Regions from separate parts of the Paracoccus sp. SCN 68-21 genome, predicted to be linked through region 2. Evidence: riboswitches for the same ligand, from Rfam matches in the RefSeq annotation. Region 2 holds a riboswitch; the other holds the start of a gene.

Region 1 (7,961 bases), on a different contig from region 2:
CTGGCCGCTGACCTTTGACGGCCCGCCCGACAACGTGGTCTCCATCGGGCAATCCACGACCGAGATCCTCTATGCGCTGGAGGCGCAGGACCGCATGGCGGGCACCGCGCTGTGGTTCAACGAGGTGCTGCCCGCCTATGCCGAGGTGAACGAGGGGGTCGAGCGCATCGCCGACAACATGCCCGGATTCGAGGCTGTGGTGAACAAGCGCCCCGGTTTCGTGCCGACGATGTTCGACTGGATGATCGGCGCGCAGGGCGTGGTGGGCACGCGCGAGCAATTCGCCGATCTGGGCATTCCCGCCTATGTCATGCCGACCGATTGCGCGCAGAAGAACAACACGGTCGGCGCCGACGGCACCCGCCTGGCCGACTTCGACATCGCCACCCTGTACCAAAGCATCGACGAGATCGCGGCCATCATGGACCTGTCCGACCGGGGCGACGCCCTGATCGCCGACCTGCGCGCCCGAGAGGCGGCGGCGGTCGATCGTGCGCAGGCCCTGGACCTGCCCGATGCCTCGGCGGTGGTGTGGTTTTCATCGGCGCATCTGGAGGTCGATCCCTATGTCGCGGGCGGGCGGGGCATCCCGGCTTGGATGCTGCGCGCCTTGGGGCTGCGCAATGTCGTGACCTCGGACGAGGAATGGCCAACCGTGGGCTGGGAAACCATCGCCCGCGCCGACCCCTCGGTCATCGTGATCGCGCGGATGGACCGCCGCCGCTTTCCCGCCGATGACCACGAGGCCAAGCTGGAGTTCCTGGCCCGCGACCCCGTCACCAGCCAGATGACCGCCGTGCGCGAAGGCCGCATCATCATCCTGGACGCCGAGGCAATGCATGCCGGCATCCGCATGATCGACGGGCTGGAGGCGCTGACCGACGCCATGGCGGACCTGCCGCGATGAGCGTGGCCACGGCCAGCCCGCCCCTGACCCGTCAGGGGCTGCGTGCCGCCCGGCAGGCGGCCTGGGTCGCGGCGGTGCTGGCCGCGGCCCTGCTGGCCGGGATCTGCATCGGCGAGACCCCGATTTCGGTGACGACCGTCCTGCAGGTACTGGCCAACCGGTTGTGGGGCGCCGATCACGCACTGGACGCGATCGAGGCGGGGATCATCTGGTCCTATCGCCTGCCGCGCACGCTGGTCGCGGGGGCCTGCGGGGCGGGGCTGGCGATCTGCGGGCTGGTCCTGCAATCGCTGCTGCGCAACGCGCTGGCGGACCCTTGGCTGCTGGGCATCTCGGCGGGGGCCTCGACCGGGGCGGTGCTGGTGACGGTGGCGGGTGTGGGCGGTGGCATGGTCGCCATGTCGGGCGGTGCGCTGATGGGCGCGCTGACCGCCTTCGCGCTGGTCGCGGGGCTGGCGCGGCTGTCGGGCGGCGGTCCGGGCGCGCGCGGCGCGGGTCAGATCGTGCTGGCGGGCATCGCCGGATCGCAGCTGTTCAATGCGCTGACCTCCTTCGTGATCGCGAAATCGGCCAGCGCGGAACAGGCGCGCGGGCTGATGTTCTGGCTGCTGGGCAACCTGTCGGGCGTGCGCTGGCCCGATGTGCATCTGGCCGTGCCCGCCGCGCTGATCGCGCTGGTGGTGGTGGCGGCCCATGCGCGCAGCCTGGACGCATTCGCCTTTGGCGCGGAATCGGCGGCCTCTCTGGGGGTGCCGGTGCGGCGGGTTCAGGTGGTGCTGATCGGTGCCGCGGCGATGGCGGCCGCCGTGATGGTGTCGATCACCGGGGCCATCGGTTTCGTGGGGCTGGTGGTGCCCCATGCCGCGCGGCTGCTGGTCGGCGTGCGGCACGGCCGGCTGGTGCCGGCATCCGCGCTGATCGGGGCGGTGTTCCTGATCGGGGCCGATATCCTGTCGCGGGTGCTGATCCCGGGGCAGGTCCTGCCCATCGGCGTCGTGACCGCGCTGGTCGGCGCGCCGATCTTTGCGGTGATCCTGATCCGCCACCGGGGGGCGTCGTGATGCTGTCGGGGCAGGATCTGACCCTGCGCCGCGGCGGCGCGCGCATCGTCGACGGCGTGACCCTGGCGGTGCAGGAGGGCGAGGTTCTGGGCCTGATCGGCCCCAACGGGTCGGGCAAATCGACGCTGATGCGGCTGCTGGCCGGGCTGCTGCGCCCCGACCGGGGGCAGGTCACGCTGGAGGGCCAGCCGCTGGCGGCCCTTGGGCCGCGCGGGGTGGCGCGCCGCCTGGCCTTTGTCGCGCAATTCTCGGAGACGGCACAGCGCCTGACCGTCCGCGACGCGGTCGAGCTGGGCCGCACCCCCTGGCTGGACGCGCGCGCCCCCTGGTCGCCCCAGGACGAGGCGCATGTCACCCACGCCCTGTCCCTGCTGGACATGGCGGGGTTCGAGGCCCGCGATTGGGCCTCTCTGTCGGGCGGTGAGCGTCAGCGCGTCCATATCGCCCGCGCGCTGGCCCAGACCCCGCGCATCCTGATGCTGGACGAGCCGACGAACCATCTGGACATCCGCCACCAGCTGCAGGTGCTGGAACTGGTGGCGCGCCTGCCGCTGACCGTGGTGATGGCGCTGCACGACCTGAACCAGGCGATGCGCTGCGACCGGCTGGCGGTGATGCAGGCGGGGCGGCTGGTGGCGCTTGGCCCGCCTGCGCAGGTGCTGGACGATGCGCTGCTGCGCGACGTCTTTGGTGTGCGGGCGCAGCGGCTGACCGACCCCGATGACGGCAGCGCGATCCTGCGGTTTCAGCCCAGATAGGCGCGCAGCCCCGGTGGCGGATTGTCCAGCAGAGGCCCGGTCGGGCGCGGCGGGTGGACGCGCCCCCCCTCGACCAGCAGGGTGTCGGGGGCAAAGGCGCGGGCATCGGCGGGGTCATGGGTGACCATCAGCACGGTGGTGTCGGCGGCGATCTGCGCCAACAGGGCCAGCATCTCGGCCTTGAGCGCGGGGCCAAGCGCCGCGAAGGGTTCGTCCAGCAGCAGCAGGGGGCGTGCCCGCAGCAGCACGCGGGCCAGCGCCACGCGGCTTTGCTGGCCACCTGACAGGGCATCGGGGCGACGCTCGCCCATGCCGGACAGGCCGACCTGGTCCAGTACCTGGGCCACGCGGGCCTGCTGCGCGCGGTTCAGCCGCAGGTCCGGGCGCAGGCCCATCCCTATATTTTGTTTTACGCTCAGATGCGGAAACAAATTGTTGTGCTGAAACAGGATCGAGACGGGGCGTTTTCCAGGCGGCATCGCGGTGATGTCCTGCCCCTCCCACAGCAGGCGTCCTTGGGTCGGGGCCAGAAACCCCGCCACCAGCGCCAACAGGGTCGATTTGCCAGAGCCAGAGGCACCGATGACCGCATGCCTGCCTGCGGGGACGGTCAGGTCGGCGGCCAAGGCGAAATCATCCTGACGCAGCAGGATGTCGCGGAACTCAAGCGCCATGGCGGCCTCCCCTGTCAAAGGCCCAGAACAGGGCCAGGCTGATCATCATCAGCAGCAGCGCGCAGGCCGCCGCATCCGCCATCCGATATCCGTTCATCAGCTGATACAGCATCAGCGGCAGCGTCGGATTATCGCCCGCGAACAAGGTGATCACGCCCAGATCGCCCATCGCCAGCGCCGCGGCCAGCCCCGCGCCAAAGCCCAAGGGCCGGGCCAGGCGCGGCAGCACCAGCAGCCGCAACCGCGCCCAGCCCCGCAGGTCCAACGATGCCGCCAGCCGACCGTAATCCTTCTGCAGCGCCCGCGCCGCCGGGATCAGCGCACGCAGCGCGAAGGGCAGGGCCATGGCCGCGTTGATCAGCGCCGTGACCGGCAGAGCCATCTGCTGCGGCGTGACCGTCCCGCGCAGCAGGATGAACAGCCCCGTCCCCAGCACCAGCGGAGAGGCGATCAGCGGCAGCATGCCCGCCCCCTCGACCCACCGCGCGCCGCCCCGCGCCACCGTCAGGGCCAGCGCCAGGGCCGCGCCCGCGCAGAGCAGCGCCGAGATCACCGCCATCAGTACCGACCGCCGGGTGGCCTGCCAGACCTCGGGCGGCAGGGTGGTCAGGCGCGGCAGCCCGGCCAGCGTGACCGAGATCAGTGGCGCCAGCAGGAACGCCGCCGCCGCCGCGATCACCGCCGCATCCGCCAGCCGCCGCCAGCCGCCGGGCGCGGGCGGGCCACCCACCGCGTCCAGCCCCGCGCCAAAGCCCGCCGGAATCGCGATCCGCGCCGCCAGCAGGGCCGCACCCACGCAGATCGCGATTTGAACCAGCCCCAGGGCCGCGGCCCGCCCCAGGTCGAAATCGAACCGGAACGCCTGATAGATCGCCAGCTCGACCGTGGTCGCCCGCGGTCCCCCGCCCAGGGCCAGCGCCACCGTGAACGAGGTCAGGCAAACCAGGAACACCGCCAGCCAGACGCCGGGCAGCACGCCGCGCAGCATCGGGCGTTCCAGATGGCGGGCGATGTCGCGGGGCGCGAAATCAAGGCTGGCGGCCAGCCGGAACCGTTCCGCCGGGATCGCCTGCCAGCCTTGCAGGATCAGCCTTACCGACAGTGGCACGTTGAAGAACACATGCGCCAGGATCACTCCCTGCCAGCCATAGATGCCGATGGCGGGCAGGCCCATGGCCTCCAGCGCGCCGTTCAGCACGCCGTTGCGCCCGAAGATCGCGATCAGCCCCAGAACCGCCACGATCACCGGCAGGATGAAGGGCGCGCCCAGCAGCGTGACCAGCAACCCCCGCCCCCGGAACCGCCGCCGTGCCAGCGCGCGCGCCACCGGCACGGCCAGCGCCGCCGACAGGGTCGCGGACAGCGCCGCCTGCCACAGGGTGAACCAGACGGCGCGCAGGTCCCATTCGGTCAGGCCCGACAGCCCGCCCGCGATCCAGACCACTGTCGCCAGCGTGCCCAGGATCAGCGCGGCCAGCAGGGCCGCAATGGCGTGGCCGATGCTCAGCGGAAGGCCCGCTGCCATTCGTCCAGGGCGGGGGCGCGCAGGTCCTCGGCCTCGTCTTCGGAGAGGAACAGCGTGGTCTCGGGGCGAGGCAGGTCGCGCATCACCTGCGGCCAGTCATCCTGCGGAAGTTTCGCGGGCAGGGACCAGTTGGCCAGCGGGATCGTCGCCTGGAAATCGGGCGTCAGCACCCAGTCCATGAACTGCTGCGCCAGTTCGGGCTGATCGGTGCCGGCGACCTGGGCCACCAGTTCGGCCATGAAGTAATGCCCCTCGGGAAAGATCGCGGCGACCTTGGTGTCGTCCTCCTCGGCCGCGATGTGATAGGCGGGCGAGGTGGTGTAGGACAGCACCATGTCCGCCTCTCCATCCGTGAACATGCCATAGGATTCCGACCAGCCGCGGGTGACGGTCAGCACCTTGGGCGCCAGTTTCGCCCAGGCCTCGCCCGCCTGATCGCCATAGACCGACTTGACCCACAGCAGCATCGCCAGACCCGACACCGAACTGCGCGGGTCCTGGATGACGATGCGGATATCCTCGGCCTCCAGCAGCTCGGCAAAGCTGGCGGGCGGGTTCTCCAGCCGGGTGCTGTCATAGACAAAGGCCGTCTCACCCCAGTTGTAGGGCAGGAAGATCTCGTCCTCCCACGCGATGGGCAGCGACAGGTCGGACGTGTCCTGCCCATGCGGCGCGAACAGACCCGATGCGCGGGCGCGCGCGGTCATGTCGGTGTTCAGGCCAAAGACGATGTCGGCCTGCGTGCCCGCACCCTCCATCATCACGCGGGGCAGCACGTCGCCGGTCACGAATTGCAGGTCGCAATCGCAGATCGCCTCGAACCCCTGTTCGATGGCGGGGCCGGGGCCCCATTCGCTGGTGACGCTGTCGCCGGCATAGACGGTCAGGACACGACCTTCGGCCATCGCGGGGGTGGCCAGCAGCAGGGCGGGGATCAGGATGGATTTCATCGGCGGCCTTCCTTTCAGGGATCACGAAAGAAGGGTGTGCCGCACCTTCCCTCCGCCGGTTTGACCCGGATCAGGTTCAACGGGTCCGCATGCGCGTCTCAGCCCGACAGGGCACCCCGAGGTCGCCCCGAATGTAGAGGTTTCGCGCGTCCGCGCAAGCGGATAGAAACCGCCCATGACCAAGGACATGTCTGATCAGCCCACGCCGATGATGGCGCAATACCTTGCGATCCGGGAGGCCAATCCCGGCGCGCTGCTGTTCTATCGCATGGGCGATTTCTACGAGATGTTCTTTGACGACGCGGTGGCGGCGGCGAGCGCACTGGACATCGCGCTGACGAAACGCGGCACCCATCTGGGCGAGCCGATCCCCATGTGCGGCGTGCCGGTGCATGCGGCCGAGGGCTATCTGCTGACGCTGATCCGCAAGGGGTTCCGCGTGGCCATCGCCGAACAGATGGAGGACCCCGCCGAGGCGAAGAAGCGCGGGTCGAAATCGGTCGTGGCCCGCGATGTGGTCCGTCTGGTCACCCCCGGCACCCTGACCGAGGAATCGCTGCTGGAGGCGCGTCGGCACAATTACCTGGCGGCCTTTGCGGTGGTCCGCGAGGAGGGCGCGCTGGCCTGGGTCGACATCTCGACCGGTGCGTTTTCGGTGATGGACTGCGCGCTGCCGCGGCTGGCGCCCGAACTGGCGCGGCTGGCCCCGCGCGAGGTGCTGGCCTGCGACACGGGGCTTGAGGAGCTGGTCGCGGATGCGGGCGCGGCGCTGACCGACCTGCATGCCGGGGCGTTCGACAGCAATGCGGGCGCGCGGCGGCTGTGCGCGTTGTATGGCGTGGAGACGCTGGACGGGTTCGGCACCTTTAGCCGGGCAGAGCTGTCGGCGATGGGCGCCATCGTTGACTATCTGGACATGACGCAAAAGGGCAAGCTGCCCCTGCTGCGCCCGCCCATGCGCGAACGCGCGGGCGGCGCGATGCAGATCGACGCGGCCACAAGGCGCAACCTGGAGCTGACCCAGGCCCTGTCGGGCGGGCGCGAGGGGTCGCTGCTGGCCGCGATCGACCGCACCGTGACCGCCCCCGGCGCGCGCCTGCTGGAGCGTCGGATCAGCGCACCGTCGCGCGATCTGGCGCTGATCGCGGCGCGACACGATGCGGTGGCGGCGCTGGCTGCGGATGCGCGGCTGTTGGCCGATCTGCGCGGCGCGCTGGCGCGGGTGCCGGACATGGACCGGGCGCTGTCGCGGCTGGCGCTGGACCGGGGCGGGCCGCGCGATCTGGCCGCGATTCGCGCCGGGCTGGCGCAGGGGGCGGCGATTGCCGCGCGGCTGCCGGGTGACGCAGCCCCGGTGCTGCGCGATGCAGCGGGCGATCTGGTGGGCCATGATGATCTGGTGGCGGTTCTGGATGACGCGCTGGTGGCCGAGCCGCCGCTGCTGGCGCGCGACGGCGGTTTCGTGGCCGAGGGGCATGACGCCGATCTGGACCAGACCCGCCGGTTGCGCGACGAGGGGCGGGGCGTCATCGCCGGGATGCAGGCCGATTACGCCGCACTGGCGGGCGTTCCCAGCCTGAAGATCAAGCATAACAACGTGTTGGGCTATTTCATCGAGACGACGACCACCCATGCCGACCGCATGATGGCCGCGCCGCTGAACCAGACCTTCATCCACCGCCAGACGACCGCGAACCAGATCCGCTTCACCACGGTGGAGTTGTCGGAGCTGGAGACCCGCATCCTGAACGCCCGCGACCGCGCGCTGGAGATCGAGCGCGGGGTCTTTGACCGCCTGCGCCGCGCCGTGCTGGATGCCGCGGCCCAGGTCGGGCAGGCCGCCCGCGCGCTGGCCGAGATCGACCTGGCCGGGGCCTTCGCGGACCTGGCCTCGGGCGAGGGTTGGGTCCGGCCCCGCGTGGATGACAGCCGCGCCTTTGTGATCACGGGCGGGCGGCACCCGGTGGTGGAACGCGCGCTGCGGCGCAAGGCGCAGAGCTTTGTCGCCAACGATTGCGACCTGACCACGGGGGCGACGCCTGCCATTTGGCTGCTGACCGGGCCGAACATGGCGGGCAAGTCGACC
Region 2 (7,961 bases):
CGGCTGCCGACGGCTGCGATGCGGCGGTTGCGTGTATCCGCGGCACGCACCATCAGCGACAGGATGACCACGCTGAGGGCCAGCACCAGAAACAGCGGCACGACCAGCAGCGACAGCGTGGTCATGGCCCGGGCCACCCCCTCGCGGCGTTCGGCGGACTTGTCTGCAAAGATGCGCACCCCCTCCAGCGAGACGTGCCGGATTTGCGCAATGCCCGGACCCATCGCTGCGCCCATTACGGGCAGGGCCGCGCGCAGGGTGGCGTCGTCGCCGTCGATCGCCGGGATCTGGGCGTCCAGCATGGCCTGCAGCCCGGCCAGCGCCTCGGCCATGCCGGGCTCATTGCGCAGCCGCTGATAGGTGCGGCCGCTGCGCAGGGTTTGGATGCGCGGATAGAAGATGTCGAAACGACGGCGCAGATCGCGGGCCAGCGCCGGATCACCGGTGGTATCCACCTCCATCAGCAGGATCGCACGCTGCAGGGCCAGGGCCTCGACCTCGGACTGGGCCAGGAACCATTGGGTGCTGTCCGTGGCGGCGGTGCCCATCTCCTCGATCTGGGCGCGGGCATCCTCCTGCAGGGTCCAGACGGTCACCCCCATCGCCAGGATCACCAGCGCAAAGACCGCGGGCAGCAGCCGGACGCAGCATCGCATGCGTGGCACCTGCACATCCCTGCCCACGGCGTCGATCATCTGGACACCGACAGCCGGTCCAGTTGCCAGATGCTGCGGGAATAGACGACCTCGGACTGCAGAGCGGCGTCCGAATCATAGGGATAGACCACCCAGAGCGGCCCCTTGTCGCGCACGGACATGACCTGGCCGTCCACGTGATAGGCCACGATCGGGTATTCGGCGGTGACCTCGTCCACAGGGATCTGGACGGCGTAATCGTTGATGGCGGTGGCGGCGACGACCCCGTCGGTGATGCCCGCATCGTCCAGCAGCGCCTGCAGCGGCACGCCGGTGAAGGTCGGCGACCCTTCGGTCCAGATGGTCGAGGTCGCAAAGCTGACCGCGCCCAAGGCCTCCAAAGCCGCCAGGTCATAGCCGCGGCTGCCCTCGGGCCCCGTGACGGTCAGCATGGGTTCATCCGCCAGGGCGGGGCCGGTCAGGGCCAGCAGCAGGGAGAGGGTCAGTCGCTTCATCGGTAAGCCTCATGATGCAGGGTTTGGACAGCCCCCAGTCTGGCACGCAGACCGTCCCCGGCGGTCGGAGCGTCGCATAGTGTCCTATCCGAAAGGATAGTTTGCCACGGAAAGCTTTCTAAAATCCTAGCGATCGCGGCCCGCTGGAGGGCGTCCTATCCGATCGGATAGGGGCTATCCCTTCGTCGTGATCAGCTGCGCCTTTTGCACCCCGCCACCATGCTTCCGACAGCGGGACCGGCGGGGCGCGATCTGCCACAAGGGGGCAAGACCGCAGCAGGAGTGACGATCATGATCCACCAGCTTCCCCATCAGGCCTTCCGCCCGGCCCTGTCGGTGCGCCCGCTTCCGGTGATCTCGGTCCTGGGGCTGGGCCGGCAGGGGGTGATGACCGCGGCCATGCTGGCCGATCTGGGCCATCATGTCATCGGCGTCGATGTCGATCCCGACCGGGTCGAGATGCTGGCCCAGGGCCGCATCGCCCATATCGAACCCGCCCTGGCGGCGCTGGTCCGTCGCGGCGTCCTGGTGGGGCGCATCCAGGCATCGGACGACATCCTGCCCGCGGTGCTGGCCAGCGACGTGACCATCGTGACCGGCGGCTGCGACATCGCCGAGCCGGGCCAGAGCAGCTGCCACGCCCTGCAGGCCACCGGGCGCACCCTGGGCCAGATCCTGGCGCTGAAGGACGGGTTCCACGTCGTCATGCAGCAGGCGCCGGTCCTGCCGGGCACCATCCGCGGGGTCCTGCAACAGGCGATCCAGCAGGTGTCGGGCCTGACGGCGGGCCGCGATTTCGGCATCTGCCACTGGCCGGCGCGCCCCTCGAACAGCCCCGTCGGAGGAGAGATCCGCATCCCCTCGGGCAATGTGCTGGGGGTCGGCGACCGCCGGACGGCGTTGCGGATCGGCGCGATTCTGGCGCAGCTGGGCGTGCAGCCGACCGTCACCTCGATGGAGGTGGCCGAGATGGCCGGCCATGTCGGCTTTGACGCGCCCGAGGCACCGGGTCGCGACGCCCCGGCCCATCGCGGCGCGCCGATGCTGGACGCGCTGGCGGGCCTGTGCGGGGTTCCGGCCTGATCAGACCGGGATCAGCCGGTCCAGCAGGGCCGGTATTTTCTGACCGACCTTGAAGAACCCCGCCGTGGCCAGCGGCCAGACCGCCGCGTCCCAGTCCCGGCGCGCCTCGGACAGCACGATGCCCTGCGCCGCCAGATGGTGCCGCGCCGCATCCAGCCAGTCCCGCACCGGCCCATGCGTGACAAAGGGCGTCGCGATCTGCGTCACGCCCGCCCGCAGCGCCCACTGCGCCAGGCCCGCGGGGTCCTCCGCCGGCAGCGGATCGGCCCGCATCCCGGCCCGTGCCGCCGCATCCGCCAGCGCGACCGCATCAAAGGCCAGCACCCCCTCCGACACCGCCAGCGGCGATCGCAGATGACCCGCCGACAGCGCGACCGCCGCGCGGATGTCCAAGCCCTGCGGCAGCACATCCCCCGGACAGCAATCGTCATCGGTGATCAGCAGCGCCGTCGGGCGCCCCGGTTCGGGCGGGACGACCCTGCGCAGCGGTTGCGTGGGCGGCAGGCCATCCGGTTCGGTCGCCTCCAGCCCCTGCGTGACGGTGGCCAGATCGCCGGGCGCCGGGGCAAAGCGGCCGCCGGTCAGCCGGGCGATGTTGTCGGCCTGCGCCTCATAGGGCTTGCCGCGCGTGTGCAGGCCCGCCACCCACCGCCAGCTGAGCGTGTTCGACGCCGCATCGCCGTCCAGCAGGTGGCGCAGAAAGAAATCGGCCCCCACCCGCCACGGCAGCCGCAGCGTGAAGATCCAGATCGAGGCGAACCACATCCGCGCGTGGTTGTGCAGATAGCCCGTGGCGACCAGCTCTCGCGACCAGGCATCGAAACAGTCCAGCCCGGTGCGCCCCTCCTGCGCGCGCAGGACCGCATCGCGCAGCGCATCGTCACGCTCCAGCGCCGCCAGATCGGCGCGCAGCCCCCCGCGATAACTATCCCAGACCTGCGGGCGCAGTTCCAGCCAGCCCTTGAAATAGCTGCGCCAGACGACCTCCTGGATGAACTTGGCGGCGCGGTCGGGGCCGTGGGCCGACAGGGCTGTGGCGATCACCTCGGGCTCGGTCAGCAGGCGGCGGCGCAGCCAGGGCGACAGGCCCGACACGTCACGATGCAAGCCAGGCCCGTGATCCATGTTGCGCGCTTGGGCATAGCGCAGGCCCATGCGCGGCTGGAATGCGCGCATCCGCTCCAACCCCGCCGCGCGGGTCGCCGTCAGTTCCATGTCCACCACCCCCTATCCGTTCGCGCGCAGCATATCCCGCGGGCGGGGCGCGGCAACGCGGCGCGGTGTCCCCCCTTGCGGCCCCTGGCGGCGGCGTCTAGGCTGACCGTGCAAACCGTTGGGGTGTCCCGTCACAGGGGCTGAGAGGCGACAGCCAACCCATCGAACCTGATCCGGGTCATACCGGCGGAGGGAACGGTGCAGATGCTTGCGGCCCCATGCCGCCTTTTGTCCCCCCATACGCCCGGTCCCTGCCCCGCCAGCCATGCGGAGGGACGACGTGACTGCACCCATTGCCCTGACCATCGCCGGGTCCGATTCCGGCGGCGGCGCCGGGATCCAGGCGGATCTCAAGACATTCTCGGCGCTTGGCTGCTATGGTGCCAGCGTGGTGACGGCGCTGACCGCGCAGAACACCCGCAGCGTGGCGATGGTCGAACCCGCCAGCCTGGCGATGATCGCGGCGCAGATGCGCGCGGTCTTCGACGATCTGGACGTGCGGGCGGTCAAGCTGGGCATGCTGGGCGGGGCTGACGCGATCCGCACCGTCGCGCAGGGTCTGGAGGGGTGCGGCCTGCCCGTGGTGCTGGACCCGGTGATGGTGGCCAAGTCGGGCGACCGGCTGCTGCCCGATGAGGCGATGGCCGCGCTGCGCGGGCTGCTGCCCCGCGCGACGCTGCTGACCCCGAACCTGCCCGAGGCCGCCTGCCTGCTGGACTGCGCCCCCGCCACGTCCGAGGATCAGATGGCCGACCAGGCTGCGGCGCTGCGCGATCTGGGTGCGGGGGCGGTGCTGATGAAGGGTGGCCATGCCGACGGCCCCGTCTGCACCGACCTGCTGGTCACCGCTGCGGGCGTCACCCGCCTGACCGCACAGCGACAGGTGACGCGCAACACCCACGGCACTGGTTGCACCCTGTCGGCGGCCATCGCGGCGGGCCTGGCGCAGGGCATGGACCTGCACCGGGCGGTTGCGCGGGCGCATCGCTATCTGCAGGGCGCGATCGCGGCGGCCGACGGGCTGGGCGTGGGGTCGGGCCACGGGCCGGTGCATCATTTCCACGCAGTCTGGCCCCCTGTCGGATGTCATCATGGCTGACGTGACCATCATCGGCGCCGGCGTGGCGGGCCTGTTCGCGGCTCATGTCCTGGCCCTGCGCGGGATCACGCCGCGCATCCTGGACCGCAACGGGCCGCCGGGGCCGCATGGCTGTTCCTGGTGGGCGGGCGGCATGCTGGCGCCCCAGTGCGAGGGCGTGACCGCCGAGCCCGTCATCACCCGCTTGGGACAGGACGCGGCGCGGGCCTGGTCCGCCGTCACGCCCGTCACCCATCGCGGCACGCTGGTGGTGGCGCTGGACCGCGACCGGGCGGAGCTGGCGCGCTTTGCCCGCCGCGCGGGCGACCACCAGCCGTGCGACAGCGCCACGCTGGAGCCGGACCTGCCGCCCCGCCCGGGCCTGTTCTTTCCGACAGAGGCGCATCTGGACCCCCGCCGCGCGCTGACCGACCTGCTGGCTTGGCTGGCAGTACGCGGCATCACGGTCGAACGGGCCGAGGCCGATCCGCAGGACATCCCCGGCCCGGTGATCGACGCGCGCGGCCTGTCCGCAGCCCTGCAGGGCCTGCGAGGCGTGCGCGGAGAGATGGCCGTCCTGCACGCCCCCGAGATCACCCTGACGCGCCCGGTCCGCCTGCTGCATCCGCGCCACCCGCTGTATATCGTGCCGCGCGCGGACGGGCTGTTCATGCTGGGCGCAACCCAGATCGAAAGCGCCAGCCGCGCGCCCGTCACGGCACGCTCCGTGCTGGAGCTGCTGTCGGCCGCCTATGCGCTGGACCCGCGTTTTGCCGAAGGCTCGGTCATGGAGCTGGGCACCGACCTGCGCCCGGCCTTCGCCGACAACATCCCCCGCGTGACGGTGCGCGGGCGGGTCCTGCATCTGAACGGGCTGTTCCGCCACGGCTATCTGATGGCCCCCGCGCTGGCGCAACAGGCCGCCGACTATCTGACCGACCGCATCAAGGGAGAACTGATCCATGAGGATTGAGGTCAACGGCACCCCCCGCGACATCGCCGCCACCACGCTGGAGGCCGCCCTGATTGAGCTGGGCTGGCGCGATGCCCGCGTCGCCACCGCGCTGAACGGGGATTTTGTGCCCTCATCGGCCCGCGCGGGCCAGGCGCTGCGCGACGGCGACCGGCTGGAGGTTCTGGCCCCCATGCAGGGAGGATAGGCGATGCGTGATTTCTATGGCGTGACGCTGCCCAACGCGCTGATGCTGGGCACGGCGCAATATCCCTCTCCGGCGGTGCTGGCCGATGCGTTCCGGGCCAGCGGTGCGGGCGTGGCCACCGTGTCGCTGCGCCGCGAGGCGGGTCAGGGCCAGGCCTTCTGGTCGCTGATCCGCGATCTGGGGGTGCGCGTGCTGCCCAACACCGCCGGCTGTCACAGCGCCCGCGAGGCCGTGACCACCGCCCGCATGGCGCGCGAGCTGTTCCAGACCGACTGGATCAAGCTGGAGGTGATCGGGCATGCCGACACGCTGCAGCCCGACCCCTTCGGCCTGCTGGAGGCCGCGACGGTGCTGTGCGCCGAGGGCTTCCAGGTCTTCCCCTACACGACCGAGGACCAGGTCCTGGCCGCGCGCCTGCTGGATGCGGGCTGCAGGGTGCTGATGCCCTGGGGCGCGCCCATCGGGTCGGGTCTGGGGCTGAACAATCGCCACGGGCTGCGCATGCTGCGCGCGGCCTTTCCCGACGTGCCCATGGTGATCGACGCAGGCCTGGGCCTGCCCAGCCATGCGGCGGAGGCGATGGAGATGGGCTTCGACGCCGTCCTGCTGAACAGCGCCGTGGCGCAGGCGGGCGACCCGGTCGCCATGGCCCGCGCCTTTGCCCTGGCGGTGCAGGCGGGCGCGCTGGCCCGCGACGCGGACCCGATGGGCGTGCGCGACATGGGCGTGCCCTCCACCCCCCTGATCGGAAAGGCCTGGTTGTGATGCTGCCGCGATTCTATCCCATCTTTGACGATGCTGCCTGGCTGGCGCGCGCCCTGCCCCTGGGCGTGCGACTGGTCCAGCTGCGGCTCAAGGACCGGGCGCCCGACGATCTGCGCGATCAGGTCCGGCGCGGGCTGGCGCTGGCCCGCGCGCATGGCGCGGCGTTGGTGGTCAACGACCACTGGCAGATCGCCATCGACGAAGGCGCCGACTGGCTGCATCTGGGCCAGGAGGATCTGGACGGGGCCGACCTGCCCGCCATCCGCCGCGCCGGGCTGAGGCTGGGCCTGTCCACGCATGACCACGCCGAACTGGACCGCGCACTGGCGCTGTCGCCCGATTACGTGGCGCTTGGGCCGGTCTGGCCCACAATCCTGAAACAGATGCGCTGGCACGAACAGGGGCTGGACCGCGTCACCGAATGGAAACGGCTGGCGGGCGACGTGCCGCTGGTGGCCATCGGCGGCCTGACCCCCGAACGGGGCGCGCAGGCGCTGGCGGCGGGCGCGGATGTCGTGTCAGCGGTCACCGACATCACCCTGAACCCCGACCCCGAGGGTCGGATGCGCGACTGGCTGGCGGTGACGGCATGAGCCGCTATGCCCGCCAGATGGTCTTACCCCAGATCGGGCCGCAGGGTCAGGACCGGCTGGCGCGGGCGCATCTGCTGGTGGTGGGAGCGGGGGGGCTGGGCTGTCCGGCGCTGCACTATCTGGCGGCGGCGGGCGTAGGGCGCATCACCCTGGCCGACCCCGATTGCATCGACCAGACGAACCTTCACCGCCAGCCGCTCTATCGCACTGACCAGATCGGCCAGCCCAAGGCGCAGGCCGCCGCCGCCGCCCTGGCCGCCCTGAACCCCGACGTGCTGGTGACCCCCGTTACCGACTGGCTGACCCCGGCCAATGCCCCCGCGCTGGTGGCCGGGGCCGATCTGGTGCTGGACTGCGCCGACAGCTTTGCGGTCAGCCTGACCCTGTCGGATGCCTGCGTGGCGGCGGGGCGGCCGCTGATCACCGGATCGGCGCTGGCCCTGTCGGGCTATGCGGCGGGCTGCTGCGGCGGGGCGCCCAGCCTGCGCGCGGTGTTCCCCGACCTGCCGCTGCAGGCCACCAGCTGCGCCAGCGCGGGCGTTCTGGGGCCGGTCGTGGGCATGATCGGCGCGCTGCAGGCGCAGATGGCGCTGGCCGTGGTGCTGGGGCTGGACCCGCAGCCCCTGGGGCGGCTGGTCAGCTGGGATGCGGGCAGCTGGCGGATGGGCGGGTTCCGCTTTGACCGCGCACCCGAGCCCGCGCACCCCCTGCCCTTCATCGCCTTTGGCCAGGTCCGCCCCGACGATCTGCTGATCGACCTGCGGACCGAAGCCGACCCCGTCATGGGCGCGCGCCACCTGCCCCCCGACCGCATCGCCGAACTGGACCCCGGCCCCGCACCGCGCGTGGTGCTGGCCTGCCGCACCGGGCTGCGCGCGCAGAATGCGGGCCAGCTGCTGCAATCCCGCTGGCCGGGG

Evidence for each region. A riboswitch is a leader RNA that binds a small molecule or an ion and turns the genes downstream of it on or off. The one in region 2 is predicted to bind thiamine pyrophosphate.
Region 1: it holds a riboswitch for thiamine pyrophosphate, as region 2 does, so the genes downstream of both, ABS73_RS08195 (thiamine ABC transporter substrate-binding protein) here and thiD (bifunctional hydroxymethylpyrimidine kinase/phosphomethylpyrimidine kinase) in region 2, are expected to answer to the same signal.

What each region holds. Positions count from the first base shown of each region.
Region 1 covers NZ_MEES01000019.1:27,388-35,348, reverse strand. Annotated here, with positions in the region: gene ABS73_RS08220 (ABC transporter substrate-binding protein) at 1-907, shown strand, start outside; gene ABS73_RS08215 (FecCD family ABC transporter permease) at 904-1,968, shown strand; gene ABS73_RS08210 (ABC transporter ATP-binding protein) at 1,965-2,726, shown strand; gene ABS73_RS08205 (thiamine ABC transporter ATP-binding protein) at 2,714-3,400, opposite strand; gene ABS73_RS08200 (ABC transporter permease family protein) at 3,390-4,925, opposite strand; gene ABS73_RS08195 (thiamine ABC transporter substrate-binding protein) at 4,904-5,875, opposite strand; TPP riboswitch at 5,906-6,004, opposite strand; gene mutS (DNA mismatch repair protein MutS) at 6,063-7,961, shown strand, end outside.
Region 2 covers NZ_MEES01000033.1:21,513-29,473, forward strand. Annotated here, with positions in the region: gene ABS73_RS10860 (hybrid sensor histidine kinase/response regulator) at 1-656, opposite strand, end outside; gene ABS73_RS10865 (putative pterin-binding protein) at 692-1,150, opposite strand; gene ABS73_RS10870 (Rossmann-fold NAD(P)-binding domain-containing protein) at 1,442-2,233, shown strand; gene ABS73_RS10875 (FAD-binding domain-containing protein) at 2,234-3,448, opposite strand; TPP riboswitch at 3,558-3,660, shown strand; gene thiD (bifunctional hydroxymethylpyrimidine kinase/phosphomethylpyrimidine kinase) at 3,714-4,547, shown strand; gene ABS73_RS10885 (FAD-dependent oxidoreductase) at 4,540-5,499, shown strand; gene thiS (sulfur carrier protein ThiS) at 5,489-5,686, shown strand; gene ABS73_RS10895 (thiazole synthase) at 5,690-6,451, shown strand; gene ABS73_RS10900 (thiamine phosphate synthase) at 6,448-7,044, shown strand; gene ABS73_RS10905 (HesA/MoeB/ThiF family protein) at 7,041-7,961, shown strand, end outside.